3 regions of the Alteromonas sp. S015 genome follow, and region 1 is predicted to be linked to each of the others. Evidence: predicted binding sites of a transcription regulator. Region 1 holds the regulator's gene; each other region holds the start of a gene.
The links. The regulator sigma-54, encoded in region 1, starts transcription at its own class of promoters, with help from an activator protein. The targets are predictions, from matches to a motif close to GTTGGCACGNNNNTNGNNT.
Positions count from the first base shown of each region.

Region 1 (4,749 bases):
TCAGCTTCCTTATCGCCTTTTTTCAATATGATTTTAGCGTCGAATTGATTAGCCAGTTTAACCAGTTGGGTCGCCGCTCTTGCATGCAATCCTAGCTTATTAACGATAGTTAGCGTTTTTTGGATAGTCATTACTGATTCAGCTCTCTATGGCGGATTTGTACATCAGGGTGTATTTCACTAAAAGTTTTGGACAAGGTTTGTGCAATATAAACTGAGCGATGTTGCCCACCAGTGCAGCCTATCGCCACAGTGACATAACTTCTGTTATTGCGCTCTAGGTGGGGCAGCCATGTGGTCATTAAGTTTTGAATCTGCCAAATAAATTTCGTAACCACGGGTTGGGAGCCTAAAAACACTTCCACCGGTGCATCTAGCCCTGTCAGGTGTTTAAGGTCAGGCTCCCAATGAGGGTTAGGTAAAAAGCGCGCGTCAAAAACGTAATCCGCATCTTTGGGTATGCCGTGTTTAAAGCCAAAAGATTCGAAAACAAGCACAAGGCGTGAGCTTTTCTTGCCCAGAATGCGCTCTCTTATTAACTCTGCTAGCTGGTGAATGGTGAGCTTATCGGTATCTAAATATAAATCTGCGCGCTCTGCAATGGGGGCAAGTAGAGCAGATTCGGCTTTGATGGCTTCTGATAAAGATTTATTGAGCTTCGCTAGAGGGTGAAGGCGGCGAGTTTCGCTAAAACGCTTAACCAATACATCATCGCTTGCATCAATATAAACAATTGTCATGGACCACGAAGAAGGTAGGTAGTCTAGAATTTCTACCAAGTCGTCTGGGTTTTTGGGTAAGTTTCTTACATCAATGCTCACCGCTACCTGATCATATTCATCCACAACGGTATGAGTCAGTGTAGGAAGTAAGTTTACCGGAATATTGTCAACGCAGTAATAACCTAAATCTTCCAAAGCGCGAAGTGCGACAGATTTACCAGATCCCGAACGACCACTGATTATAATCAGCTTCACCTAACTTCTCCCTATATTCTGGTTCAATCATATACGCGTTGTTGAATTAGGCGCCTACTTAACGATGAAAAGACGCTTAATGGTTAACTTAATGCAGAAAGTATATCGTCGCTAGTTGTTGCGCGACGTATCGCTTTGATCGTTTCTTTGTCGCTCAGTTTGCCTGCCACTGTGGCTAGCGTTTGAAGGTGTCCTTCGGTTTGCTCCTCGGGAACGAGTAGTGCAAAAAATATGTCTACGGGTTTTTCGTCAAGGGCGTCAAAGTCAATAGCAGGCGTGCTGGTTACAACAATTGCTATCACTTTCTCAAGGCCTGCTAAGCGGCCATGGGGCAGGGCGATACCATTGCCGATGCCTGTGCTACCCATACGCTCTCGAGCCATCAAACTGTTGAGTACCGTTGCTTGGTCAATGTTTTCGTTTTGCTTGGCAGCGATATCAGCGATGATCTCAAGAATTCGCTTTTTACTGTTACACTGAACCGCACACTCGGTGCGGTCCAGACTTACGATGGCTTGTATATCCATGCTTAATTGACTACTAGTGTTTTTTCAGTTTTTCCTTATGCTTGATTACCTGCCGGTCGAGTTTATCAACCATGCTGTCAATCGCCGCATACATGTCTGTATTTTCTGAGGATGCGAATACTTCAGCGCCACTTAAATGAACGGTCGCTTCGGCTTTTTGATTTAATTTTTCAACGTTCAGGATGACATGCACATTAGAAATGTGATCAAAGTGACGTTCAAGTTTGCTGAACTTCGTATCGACATAATTACGCAAAGAGTCGGTGATTTCGACATGATGACCAGTAAGGTTGATTTGCATATTTCGTCTTCCTTATATTATTAAGCCCGTTTAGATAAGGCTTTTGCGTTGGTTCGACGGCGGAATCGATAAAGATTCCCGGTACTTTGCTATTGTTCGCCGGGCAACCTTAATGCCTTGTTCGGCCAACAATGAAGCAATCTTGCTATCGCTTAGCGGCTTGCTGGGCTTTTCAGCGGCCACTAATTTTTTGATCAATGCTCGAATCGCTGTAGACGAGCATTCACCACCAGACTCAGTTGCAACGTGACTTGAGAAGAAATATTTCAATTCGAAGATTCCACGTGGCGTGTGCATGTACTTCTGCGTTGTTACTCGCGAAATAGTCGATTCGTGCATATCTACCATTTCTGCGACATCATTTAGCACCATTGGTTTCATCATTTCCGGACCGTGCTCAAAAAAGCCCATTTGTTGCTGCACAATACAGTTTGCAACCTTCATCAATGTATCATTGCGAGATTCAAGGCTCTTTATGAACCACTTGGCCTCTTGCATGTGTGAGCGGATGAATTGTGAGTCGCTACTATTCTTGGCACGGCGACTCATGGCTGCGTACTGTTGGTTAACACTTAGTTTAGGCAGACTGTCAGGGTTCAGCTCAACCACCCAACGGCCATTCTTTTTGGTCACTGATACATCAGGAATAACATACTCAGGCTCTTTAGTAACTAAAGCACTACCTGGACGAGGATTCAAGGTTTGCAGTAAACGCATTGCCTCGCGCAGCTGATCTTCTTTTAATCGGCTTTTACGCATAAGCGTACGATAGTCTTTACTGCTCAGTAAGTCAGAGTATTCTTCAATCAGTTGTTTCGCTTCAGCAAGCCACGGTGTGTCTTCTGAAAACTGGCGCAATTGCACCATTAAACATTCTTGTGGAGAGCGTGAGCCAGAACCAATAGGGTCGAACATCTGAATGCGCTTAAGCACACATTCTATTTCGTCCATTTCAATCGGCTCTTCCATATCATCATCGTTAACCGCTTCTAAAATTTCATCAAGGGTAACGGTTAAATAACCTGACTCGTCGATAGAGTCGATGATTGCTGTAGCGATAGCGCGATCGGTATCCGAGAAATGAGTAAGGCGCATTTGCCACAATAGGTGCTCTTGAATATCTTCAGTAGTCTCACCTTGGAAGATCTGCTCGTCGTCATTAGATGGACCCGGAGCGGGAGAAGATGAAGCGGAGTAGTATTCATCCCATGTGCTGTCGATAGGCAGCTCATCGGGAAGATCGTTTTTTTCTAATGCATCACCCGCTTCTAGCGTGTCACTAGATGCAGAAGCAGTGGCCTCAGAACCCCCGTCGTCATTATCGATATTGTTCTTTTCTAACTGTGGCTCGTCGTTACCTTCTTCAATTTCTAATAGTGGATTAGAGTCGAGCGCTTCTTGAATTTCCTGTTGAAGATCAAGTGTAGAAAGCTGCAGCAGTTTAATGGCCTGCTGAAGCTGTGGCGTCATGGTAAGTTGTTGGCTAAATTTTAGCTGTAAAGATGGTTTCATCTACGTCTTATTTTAATGCTCTAAATTGAATATACCGGAGCGAAACTGAAAAATGACAATTCAGTTACACTAACTATAGCCTGAATTGTTCGCCTAGGTATACATCCCTTACTTTTTGATTACTTAAAACCTGTTCCGCGGTTCCCTGCGCAATAAGCTCGCCATGACTCACAATGTACGCTTTTTCACAAACATCCAATGTCTCTCGTACGTTATGGTCTGTGATAAGGATTCCAATACCCCTATCGCGAAGATGTTGTATTATCTTCTTTATATCATTAACTGATATTGGATCAACACCAGCAAATGGTTCGTCTAACAAAATAAATTGCGGTTTTGCGGCCAGGGCACGGGCAATCTCAACGCGACGGCGCTCGCCCCCTGATAAACTCATCCCCGTACTATTACGTATATGGTTAATATTAAATTCATCAAGTAGCGCATCTGCTTCTTCTTCCTGCTGAAGTGAATTTAAATCTTTACGGGTTTGCAGTATGGCCATGATATTTTCATGTACCGTTAGCTTTCTAAAAATAGACGCTTCCTGCGGTAGGTAGCCAATTCCGCGGCGTGCACGCTCGTGCATAGGCTGGTGAGTTAGCTCATTGTCGTCGATTTCAATCTTGCCTTTATCCAGATTCACCAAACCAACAATCATATAGAAGGTAGTGGTCTTACCGGCACCATTAGGCCCAAGAAGGCCGACAATCTGACCTGTTGAGACTGAAAGACTCACATCGCGAACAACTTGTCGCGATTTATATGCTTTAGCAAGGTTTTTAGCGCTCAAAGTTGCCATTGCTATTCATTGTCCTTGTTGTCTTTCTTTGACGTTGTTTTACGAATAGTTTCAGGCGTAAATACAGTTGTTACGCGACCTTCACCATTCTTACCCTTACCACCCGTTGCCAGCAATTGCTCAGTAATCATGTCAAATGTGATTTTATCACCTTGTACTTTGCTGGTGTCTTGTTGTAATTCAGCGTTACCCGCTAAAGAAATAGTGCGATTGATCACCTCGTAGCGTATTTCATTGGCTTTAGCTGACACTGGCGTACCGTCTTCAAGCGATTGAGAATAGCTTGCAGGTTTGCCTCGGGCGATAAATATTTCTCGTCCGCTTCCATCTGTTGCAATAACTTCAACCTCATCAGCTTTAATAACAAGAGAACCTTGCGTAATGAGTACGTCTTCCTTGTAAAGCGCGGTTTTATTTTTACCGTCAATAAATTGGGTGTTTGACCCTATTTTAATGGGCTGTGAAAAATCTTCTTCACTGGCAAGCGCAGCACCACTAGCGATGGCAAGTATAAGACTAGTTGCTAGGGGAATAAGTCGTTTGTACATGGTCTAAAAGCTCGTATTCTTGTGTGCGTAAGTTCGCGTTAAACCCGTTACTTAGAATAAGGTATTGTGTACCTAGTATCTCAACG
Region 1 is NZ_JAZETO010000002.1:280,880-285,628, forward strand. Features, by position in the region: gene V7R42_RS05280 (HPr family phosphocarrier protein) at 1-131, opposite strand, end outside; gene rapZ (RNase adapter RapZ) at 131-976, opposite strand; gene ptsN (PTS IIA-like nitrogen regulatory protein PtsN) at 1,060-1,503, opposite strand; gene hpf (ribosome hibernation promoting factor) at 1,517-1,804, opposite strand; gene V7R42_RS05300 (RNA polymerase factor sigma-54) at 1,835-3,316, opposite strand; gene lptB (LPS export ABC transporter ATP-binding protein) at 3,390-4,115, opposite strand; gene lptA (lipopolysaccharide transport periplasmic protein LptA) at 4,118-4,663, opposite strand; gene lptC (LPS export ABC transporter periplasmic protein LptC) at 4,632-4,749, opposite strand, start outside.

Region 2 (4,749 bases), on a different contig from region 1:
ACACACCAGCAGCAATACCAACAACACCATCAGCAAGTATAGACATAACCAGCGATGCGTCTGGGATAAGTGCGGTAAACCAGTCGGTAATAACGTGCAAAAAGCCAATGCTGTGTGTGAGAATACCACCACCGACTAAAAACATAGCAACAGTACCTACTACCGCGAGGGTTTTCATTAGTGCGGGCGCGGCAACTAATAACGCTCTGCCAATAAATCGTTGAAGAGTGTTCATAGACCCTGTTAGCGACTTGCGAAGCATGTAAAGACCCACATCGTCCATTTTAACTAATGCCGCTACCAGCCCGTAAACGCCAAGGGTAATGGCTAAGCTTAGTGCTACTAGCACACCAATTTGTGTGGTAAGCGTTGCATCGGTCACAGTACCTAATGCAATTACAATAATTTCGGCAGACAGTATGAAGTCAGTGCGTATTGCACCTTTAATTTTATCTTTCTCAAAAGCCACCATGTCCACATCTTCATGGGTAAGTGCCTCTATTCTGGCTTCTCGTGTTTTTTCTTCATCCTCGTGAGGGAGGTACTTATGCAGCAGTTTTTCTGCACCTTCAAAACACAGATATAACCCGCCCAGTACTAATAGCACAGTGATAAGTGAGGGAACAAAAGCACTTATGGCTAGCGCTGCAGGAACTAGAATGGCTTTGTTGATAAGTGAGCCTTTTGCTACGGCCCATACCACAGGCAGCTCTCGGTCTGCTTTAACCCCCTGAACTTGGTCGGCATTCACCGCCAAATCGTCGCCCAAAACGCCCGCCGTTTTTTGCGCTGCGACTTTCGACATGGTTGCGATGTCATCCATTAACGTTGCTATATCATCAAGTAGGGCAAGTAAGTTAGCGGCGGCCACAGTGATTTTCCTTGTATTCGTTGTTATAGAGTATGCGGTTTTTATGCTTCACCAACATAGCAAGTAGGCAAGCTATAAGTGGTTGCAGTTTGCCAAGAATACGCGCAGCATCTTACCTTTGGCAACCTATGAATAGTGTGACATCAAATAGAAGGCAGGAATGAGTGTGAGTAACAATAGAAAAATAAATGAAGCGACAGCATTGCCCTCACTTTCTATTCGTTCTTATGCCAGAACTGCACGGAGTCATGCCCACCCTTATTACCAGTTGGTATTGCCTATTAACGGGCATATAGAGATAAAACAAGACTATTTTTCAGGGAATGTTGGCGTGGGAGAAGGTGTGTGTATTGCTCCCCACGAAGAACACAATTTTAGCGCAAATGAAAATGCTAAGTTCGTGGTAGCTGACTTGTTAACTGTGCCAGTGCAGTTGCAAGATAAACGCACGCCTATATTCCAAGTTAATTCTGCTCTTCTGACTTTCTTGAGCTTTGTCGAAGTGCAATTAACGCATTACGCTTATTATGGTCATCGTGAAGTGGCTGATTTATTTCAGGTGTTATTAGCAAAAAGCGAAGTCGGAAATGGTACAGGCAAGCGTATGACTCGTGTAATAAGTCATATACACACTGATTTAAGCGCTTCACACTCTTTAAAAGCCCTGTCTGAGCTTGCTTGCATGGGAACAACACAATTCAAAACACGTTTCAAAGGCGCAACTGGACTTAGTTTACGAGACTATCTCGTGAAAGTGAGAATGGAGAAGGCCAAAGCACTGCTTAGAAATACTGATACGCCAATGATAGAAATAGCCCAGATAACCGGGTATGAAGATGTTGCAGCGTTCAGCCGACGGTTTAAAGCGTATTTCGGGCGACCCCCTAAGTTTTTCAAAAGAAAGTAACTAAACTGGTGCTTTTACCTGATATGCGGTCAATAGTTGATAGAGACGGCTAGTTTATCTCTTCGTCTTTAGGAAGTTTATTGACTCTGGCGTCTATAAATCGTTGGTGATCGTCCATTTTGGTGCATTCTAAAGTACCACCACCAAACCCACTCAATATCACCAAAGCTGTATTGGTTGTACTGCTACAGTTTACGCGTTTTGAAGGGCGTCGATTTTCATTAGCTTGTATTTGCTGTGTGCTTGGCCCGCTAAGCACTGGACTATTTTTACGCTCTTGAAATGCTTTTGCTGCCTGTTCTGCGTCTTCAGCGACTTTGTCACTGTGATACTTTTCAAAGTAGAGGGCCGCGCCATCTTTTACCGACAGATTCAACGAGCCTGCGCGCCGATTTGCGTCTTTTGATAAAGTGGGCGACGGCAGTGTATTAGTCGGCTTACTTTCAATGGGTACCTGCTGTGTATCGGGCTCAGCATTTTTCTGTTGCTTGGGCGCAGGGCTTTCTACAATTTCATTTTTACTATCAAGTGCTTCAGTAGCTTTGGTTGCGTCAGGCTTCAACTCAATTTCTTGCCTTTTAGGGGAAACATCGATTGGTTTAGTTTCTTGTGGTTTAGCTTGGGCAGGAGGGCGTGGAACGGGGGGATAGTACAGTCTGGCGCTTATCTCCGGCGTTCGCTCCAAAACATTTACTCGTGCTTTTTGGTTGTTGATGCCCATTTGAGAAAGTATGACCATTACGATGACCCCAAACACATGTGCACAGCCCGAAATTAATAGTGGGCGCCACGCCGTTTTCTTTGCAACGGAATGGTGTTCAATGCTGCGCTCAGGCGCAAAGAAAGATGGGGTGATAGTTGTCATAGTAAACAACAGACCATGGGCCCTATCGAATAGTTCCATCCTAATTTCATCGCACTTTTTAGTCCTCTCACCTTACCGCAACCTCATACCGCTTCAAAATTGGGCAAATTTTTAACAGTGCACCATTAGTGTGCATTATTTTAGTGCGTTCATGAAGCGTTTGCTTGTATGTATTTGATTTATTTGGCTAATCATTTGTGGCATGGCTCTTGGTTTATCTTCCCATAGTTGGAAACACGAACATAAATCACAGAATAACCAAAACAAACTGGGAGCAACTCATGAAACTAGTCACAGCGATCATCAAGCCGTTCAAGCTAGATGATGTTCGTGAAGCCATTTCAGAAATCGGTATCGACGGTTTGACCGTGACCGAAGTGAAGGGCTTTGGACGTCAAAAAGGACACACTGAACTTTACCGCGGAGCGGAATATCAGGTGGATTTTCTACCTAAAGTCAAACTGGAAATTGCTGTTCAGGATGATCAAGTAGAGCGCCTGGTAGAAGCCATCGTTGGCGCTGCCAAAACAGGCAAAATTGGAGACGGCAAGGTATTTGTTTACGACCTTGAACACGCCGTTCGTATTCGAACTGGTGAGTCGGATAGCGACGCGCTGTAAGCCACAACGATATATTTGCGGAGAAAACCATAATGGAAATCACTTTTGAACTTGGGTATGCGCTAGATACCTTTTATTTTCTAATCTGCGGTGCACTGGTTATGTGGATGGCTGCAGGTTTTGCGATGCTTGAAGCTGGTCTTGTTCGAGCGAAAAACACCACAGAGATTCTAACTAAAAACGTGGCGCTATTCGCTATCGCTTGCACTATGTATATGATTTGCGGTTACGGCATTATGTACGGTGGCGGCGACTGGGGTCCATTCCTAAGCGGTATCATGGCTGATGGCGCAACAGGTGTCGCTGAAGAGCCAGCAACATATGCACCTTCTGCTGACTTCTTCTTCCAAGTAGTATTTGTTGCAACAGCAATGTCTATCGTATCTGGTGCGGTAGCTGAGCGTATGAAGCTTTGGGCATTTCTAGCGTTCGCAGTTGTTATGACGGGCTTCATCTATCCAATGGAAGGTGCTTGGACATGGGGCGGCGAAGCAGTATTCGGTATGTATACGCTTGGCGACCTTGGTTTCTCTGACTTTGCAGGTTCAGGTATTGTTCACATGGCTGGTGCAGCTGCTGCTCTTGCTGGTGTTCTTGTGCTTGGTGCTCGTAAGGGTAAATACACCGCTGACGGTAAAGTAAACGCGATTCCAGGTGCAAACTTACCGCTTGCAACTTTAGGTACATTTATCCTGTGGATGGGGTGGTTTGGCTTCAACGGCGGTTCAGTGCTGGCTACTGCAACTGTTGAAAGTGCAAACTCAGTAGCGATTGTATTTATGAACACAAATGCTGCAGCTGCTGGTGGTGCAATTGCTGCACTTATCGTAGCACGCATTCTATTCGGTAAAGCTGACCTAACTATGGTACTTAACGGTGCACTAGCCGGTCTTGTGGCTATTACAGCAGAGCCTTCAACTCCTACACCATTACAAGCTACTTTGTTCGGCGGCCTTGGTGGTATTTTAGTAGTGCTTAGCATTGTTGCACTAGACAAGCTTAAGATTGACGATCCAGTGGGCGCAATTTCAGTTCACGGCGTGGTTGGTCTTCTAGGTCTTATCCTTGTACCTTTCACTAACGATGGTTCAAGCATCTCTGGTCAGCTAATTGGTGCAGCGACTATCTTTGTATGGGTATTCGTAGTGAGCCTAGTGGTATGGCTAGTAATTAAAGCGGTTATGGGTGTACGTGTGAGCGAAGAAGAAGAATTCGACGGCGTAGACATGAGCGAATGTGGTCTGGAAGCATACCCAGACTTCACAAGCAGCCGTTCGTAAGAGAGTCTCGATTAGGCAACGAAACAACAATAACAATAATGCCTTATTACTTCGTTTAAGCCCCACTAATGCGGGGCTTTTTTCGTTTCATGCAATGTGTTTTATGACCATTTTTGAGCTTAGGAAAAGAGCCTAGGCGTAATGTGACAATAACGCTACACTATAAATCGATAGACTAACGCTAGATTTATTATCGGCAACGTTTT
Region 2 is NZ_JAZETO010000009.1:192,460-197,208, reverse strand. Features, by position in the region: gene V7R42_RS17190 (DUF808 domain-containing protein) at 1-871, opposite strand, end outside; gene V7R42_RS17185 (AraC family transcriptional regulator) at 1,038-1,778, shown strand; gene V7R42_RS17180 (hypothetical protein) at 1,828-2,643, opposite strand; gene glnK (P-II family nitrogen regulator) at 2,925-3,263, shown strand; gene V7R42_RS17170 (ammonium transporter) at 3,296-4,543, shown strand.
Region 2: the regulator sigma-54 is predicted to act here: its motif matches at 2,840-2,858, upstream of glnK (P-II family nitrogen regulator).

Region 3 (4,749 bases), 160 kb from region 1:
TTCGCACTGATAAGCATCAACCACCGCATCCATCTGTGCTTCAAGCTCACCATTAATGCCAAGCGCATCGTTAATTACAACATCTTGCAAGTAAGCTAACCCACCTTCTAAATTGTCCATCCACACCGATGTGCGCTGTAGGCGATCAGCCGTTTTCACGTAAAACATCAGCACGCGGTCGATGTACTTAATAAGGGTTTCGGTATCTAGGTCGGTGGCAAACAGGTCTGCATGTCGAGGCTTCATGCCGCCATTCCCGCAAACATACAGGTTCCAGCCTTGCTCGGTAGCAATAACACCAATGTCTTTGCTTTGAGCTTCTGCGCACTCACGGGTACACCCCGAGACGGCAAATTTAATTTTGTGCGGCGCACGTAAGCCTTTGTAACGATTCTCTAAGTCAATGGCCGTGCCAACAGAATCCTGAACACCGTAGCGGCACCAAGTGCTGCCCACGCAGGATTTAACAGTACGCAGTGCCTTCGCGTAGGCGTGGCCGGTTTCAAAACCACCAGCGACCAGTTTTTCCCATATATCAGGCAAGTGCTCTACGCGCGCACCAAATAAATCAATGCGCTGACCACCCGTGATCTTGGTGTACAAGTTGTATTCTTTTGCCACTTCACCTAGCAGAATCAACTTCTCAGGCGTTATTTCTCCGCCGGGAACACGCGGTACAACCGAATACGTACCATCCTTTTGCATGTTGCCAAGATAGATATCGTTGGTATCTTGGAGAGGAAGGTGTGAAGCCTTAAGAATGTAATCGTTATACACCGAGGCTAAAATTGAGCCCACTGCTGGCTTACAAATCTCACATCCTAGGCCTTCACCATGCTGCTCTAATAGCTCGTCAAAGGTGCGAATGCCGTTTACTTTAACAAGGTGAAAGAGCTCTTGTCGGGTGTGGTTGAAGTGCTCACAAATGGCTTTTGATACTTCCACACCGCGCTTTTCAAGCTCGCTATCCACAACATTTTTAAGCAAGGCGGCACAACCACCACACCCTGTGCTGGCTTTGGTTTCTCCTTTTACATCGGCAACGCTACAACAGCCGCCTTCAATGGCTGAAACTATATCGCCTTTTGTCACGTTTAGGCATGAACAAATAGACGCGGAGTCTGGTAGTGCATCGGCACCTAGCGCCGGTGCGGCATCAGATGATGGAAGAATTAGGCTTTCTGGATGTTCAGGTAATTCGATACTGTTGAGCGCATACTGCAAGAGCGTGTCGTAGTCGCTGGTATCGCCAACGAGTACAGCACCAAGCACGTACTTTTGCTCACTATCTACCACCAGCTTTTTATACACGCCTTCTGGCTGATTTAAGTACGTGTAGCTAAGGGCACCTTCTGTGCGTTCATGAGCATCGCCAATTGAACCCACTTCCACGCCCATTAACTTGAGTTTGGTACTCATATCTGCACCAGTGAATTCGGCATCGCCGCCGGTAATATGACTTACTGCGGTGCGCGCCATGGTGTAGCCAGGTGCAACCAGGCCAAAGGTTTTGTTATCCCACAGTGCACATTCGCCCACCGCGTAAATATTAGGGTCAGACGTTACGCAGTGGTTATCAATGACAATACCGCCGCGCTCGCCAAGTGTTAATGCCGACTTTCTGCCAAGCTGATCTGACGGGCGAATTCCGGCAGAGAATAAAATCATGTCAGTTTCAAGTACAGTGCCGTCAGCAAACACCATTTTATAGCGGCAGGTATCACCGGCCTCGATCGTTTGGGTTGCCTTTTGGGTATGAACCGTAACGCCCAATGCTTCAATTTTGTCCTTAAGAACGTTACCACCTGCTTGGTTTAGCTGCACTGCCATAAGCTGCGGGGCAAACTCAACCACGTGGGTGTCGAGACCGGCTTGCTTTAATGCGTTAGCGGCTTCTAAACCTAACAGCCCACCACCAACAACAACACCTACTTTGCTCACCGCTGCTGATGCTTCAATAGCGAGTAGATCGTCTATGGTGCGGTACACCAAGCAATGCTCTTGATCGTTGCCAGGGATGGGTGGCACAAAAGGGTATGAGCCTGTGGCTAACACAAGCTTGTCGTAACTAAACACCTGCCCTTCAGAAGTCATCACTTTATTATTGTCACGGTCTATATCGGTAACCAAGGCATTGGTGACTACGTTTACGCCCCATTCGGCGTACTGAGCGGGTGTAGTAAGCGCTAAGTCATCGGCACTCGCACCGCTAAAAAATGATGACAGATAAACGCGGTCGTACGCGAGGCGAGACTCGCCGCATAAAACGGTTATTTCTACATTGGCATCGCTTTGGTGAAGCTGCTCAACAAAATGGTGCCCCACCATGCCGTTGCCTACGACGACAATTTGCGTTTTTGATTCCAATGAAGTCATAGTATTCCCCTTTTTTCGGGACAAAAAAAAGCCCGCTTCAACTTTCGTTGATGCGGGCTTCGTTGCCTATTTTGCCAACGGTTTAGGTTGGCTAACACATTTCACGGAGTGTTATAAATCACACAATTTTCAGTGATTGACACAAATCACCAAAACACACTTTACGTTTATAGCTATCCAAGTTCAGTGCCAAAAACGTAACCATTTGTTTTGATTAAATTTACTGAAAAATAAGATTTATTTAGACTCCCCAACTGCACCAAACAAACGCAACACTGTGTTTACTTGGTGCATAGAGGACTATCAAAAAACTTAGGCCAGTTTATCCGTCGCTACGCGGTAGCGAGGGTCTTCAACCACGTTAATTTCAACAAATTTGTCGGCCTTGCGAAGCAGTGAGCGACACTCGTCACTGATATGGCGAATATGTAGCTTTTTACCTTGCTCTTCGTATTTGTCAGCAAGGGTATCTAGCGCATCGATACCTGATGAATCCCAAATACGTGAGTCTTTAAAGTCAATAACCACATCGTTAGGGTCGTTGGCGATGTCAAACAGGTCTTTGAAATGCGATACCGAGCCGAAGAACAGTGGACCGTCTAGCTCGTAGACTTTCCAACCGTCGTTATCAATATGGGATCTCGCTTCGATATGACGAGCGTGTTTCCAAGCAAACACCAGTGCTGAAACGATAACACCTACCACAACTGCAATAGCCAGGTCAGCAATAACGGTAACGCCCGTTACTAGGAATAGCACAAAGGCATCTTCTTTGTTTACGCCGCGAATAATTCTGAATGACGCCCACTCAAAAGTAGCGATAACTACCACAAACATAACGCCAACAAGGGCAGCTAGAGGGATCATTTCAATTAGCGGTGCAGCAAAGAGAATGAAACCTAACAGTACAACCGCTGCCGTAATACCTGATAGTCGACCACGGCCTCCAGAGTTAATGTTAATCATACTTTGACCAATCATGGCACAACCGCCCATACCACCAAAAAAGCCGTTAACGGTATTTGCAACGCCCTGACCAACACACTCTTTGTTGCCACGTCCGCGGGTGTCTGTCATTTCATCAATTAATGAAAGAGTAAGCAGTGATTCAATCAGACCCACCAAGCAAAGAATCACTGAGGTAGGCAGGATTATCATGAAGGTTTCCCAGGTGAACGGCACCATAGGAATAGCAAAACTAGGAAGTTCCCCCGCTAGCGTTGCACTGTCGCGCTGGTCAGCAGGTAGCAAATCACGAACAAAGTCGATTACCGTGCGTGCTTCTAAGTCGAGACCGTGCACTAACAAGGTGACCGTAACAATCGCTACCAGCGACGCTGGTACAGCTTTGGTTAGCTTTGGTAACAAATAAATAATGGCCATGGTTAACGCTACAAGCCCTAGCATCCAATATAGCAGCGTACCTTCCATCCATTGTAACTCACCGGCTGCATTAGTCACTTTGAACTGGCCTAATTGCGCCAGGAAAATTACGATTGCCAAACCATTTACGAAGCCTAGCATTACCGGATATGGCACCAGTCGGATAAATTTCCCTAGCTTGAAAATACCGCACATTATTTGCAGTAAACCCGCCAAAATAACCGCGGCAAATAAATACTGCACGCCGTGTTGGGCAACCAGTGCCACCATTACAACGGCCATGGCGCCGGTAGCACCAGAAATCATTCCTGGGCGGCCGCCAATAGCGGAAGTGATCAAGCCCATCATGAAAGCCGCATAAAGACCAATCATTGGTTCTACGCCGGCTACAAATGCAAATGCTACGGCTTCAGGGACCAGGGCAAGCGCCACGGTAATACCTGATAGCACGTCGTTTTTAACGTTGCTGTCTTTACTGGTAATTAAATCGAACATGTTCTCTCAGAGGCTAAAATGTTTAACACAACAACCCACCGTGGCGTACACCGCGCTAAAGCAGTACACCAAGTAGGCAGGATGATTTTTCGGCGATTCTAACACCAATGTAGCTTAAAATCTTTTAATAGATTGTTACTAGGGCCTGTTGATCTTTGATGTACTTTAAAGAAAGACAGGTCCTAGCCCAAACTGCTTGGCGCTGACGTGATAAGCACAACGTTCTTTACCCTTTCCAAATGCTGTGAGCGTTTCAATTTTTCGTACACGGTCAGGGCTTAATTTAATAGCGAATGCTGACAAATCGCATCGTACATGGCATCGTATAATGGTTTTTATTAACCGCGTCGTTCAATGCGCTTCGATTTTTAATACGGGGCTACGGTAAGACGTCGCTGTAAGGCAAAAGCCTTATTCAACGAGGAGTTAAAGTGGTACCTTATATTCTGACTATTTTGTGCGTGCTAGTGGCAGGCGCTATTCATTGGATGTCGC
Region 3 is NZ_JAZETO010000002.1:116,706-121,454, reverse strand. Features, by position in the region: gene nirB (nitrite reductase large subunit NirB) at 1-2,376, opposite strand, end outside; gene V7R42_RS04615 (SulP family inorganic anion transporter) at 2,689-4,254, opposite strand; gene V7R42_RS04610 (hypothetical protein) at 4,686-4,749, shown strand, end outside.
Region 3: the regulator sigma-54 is predicted to act here: its motif matches at 2,552-2,570, upstream of nirB (nitrite reductase large subunit NirB).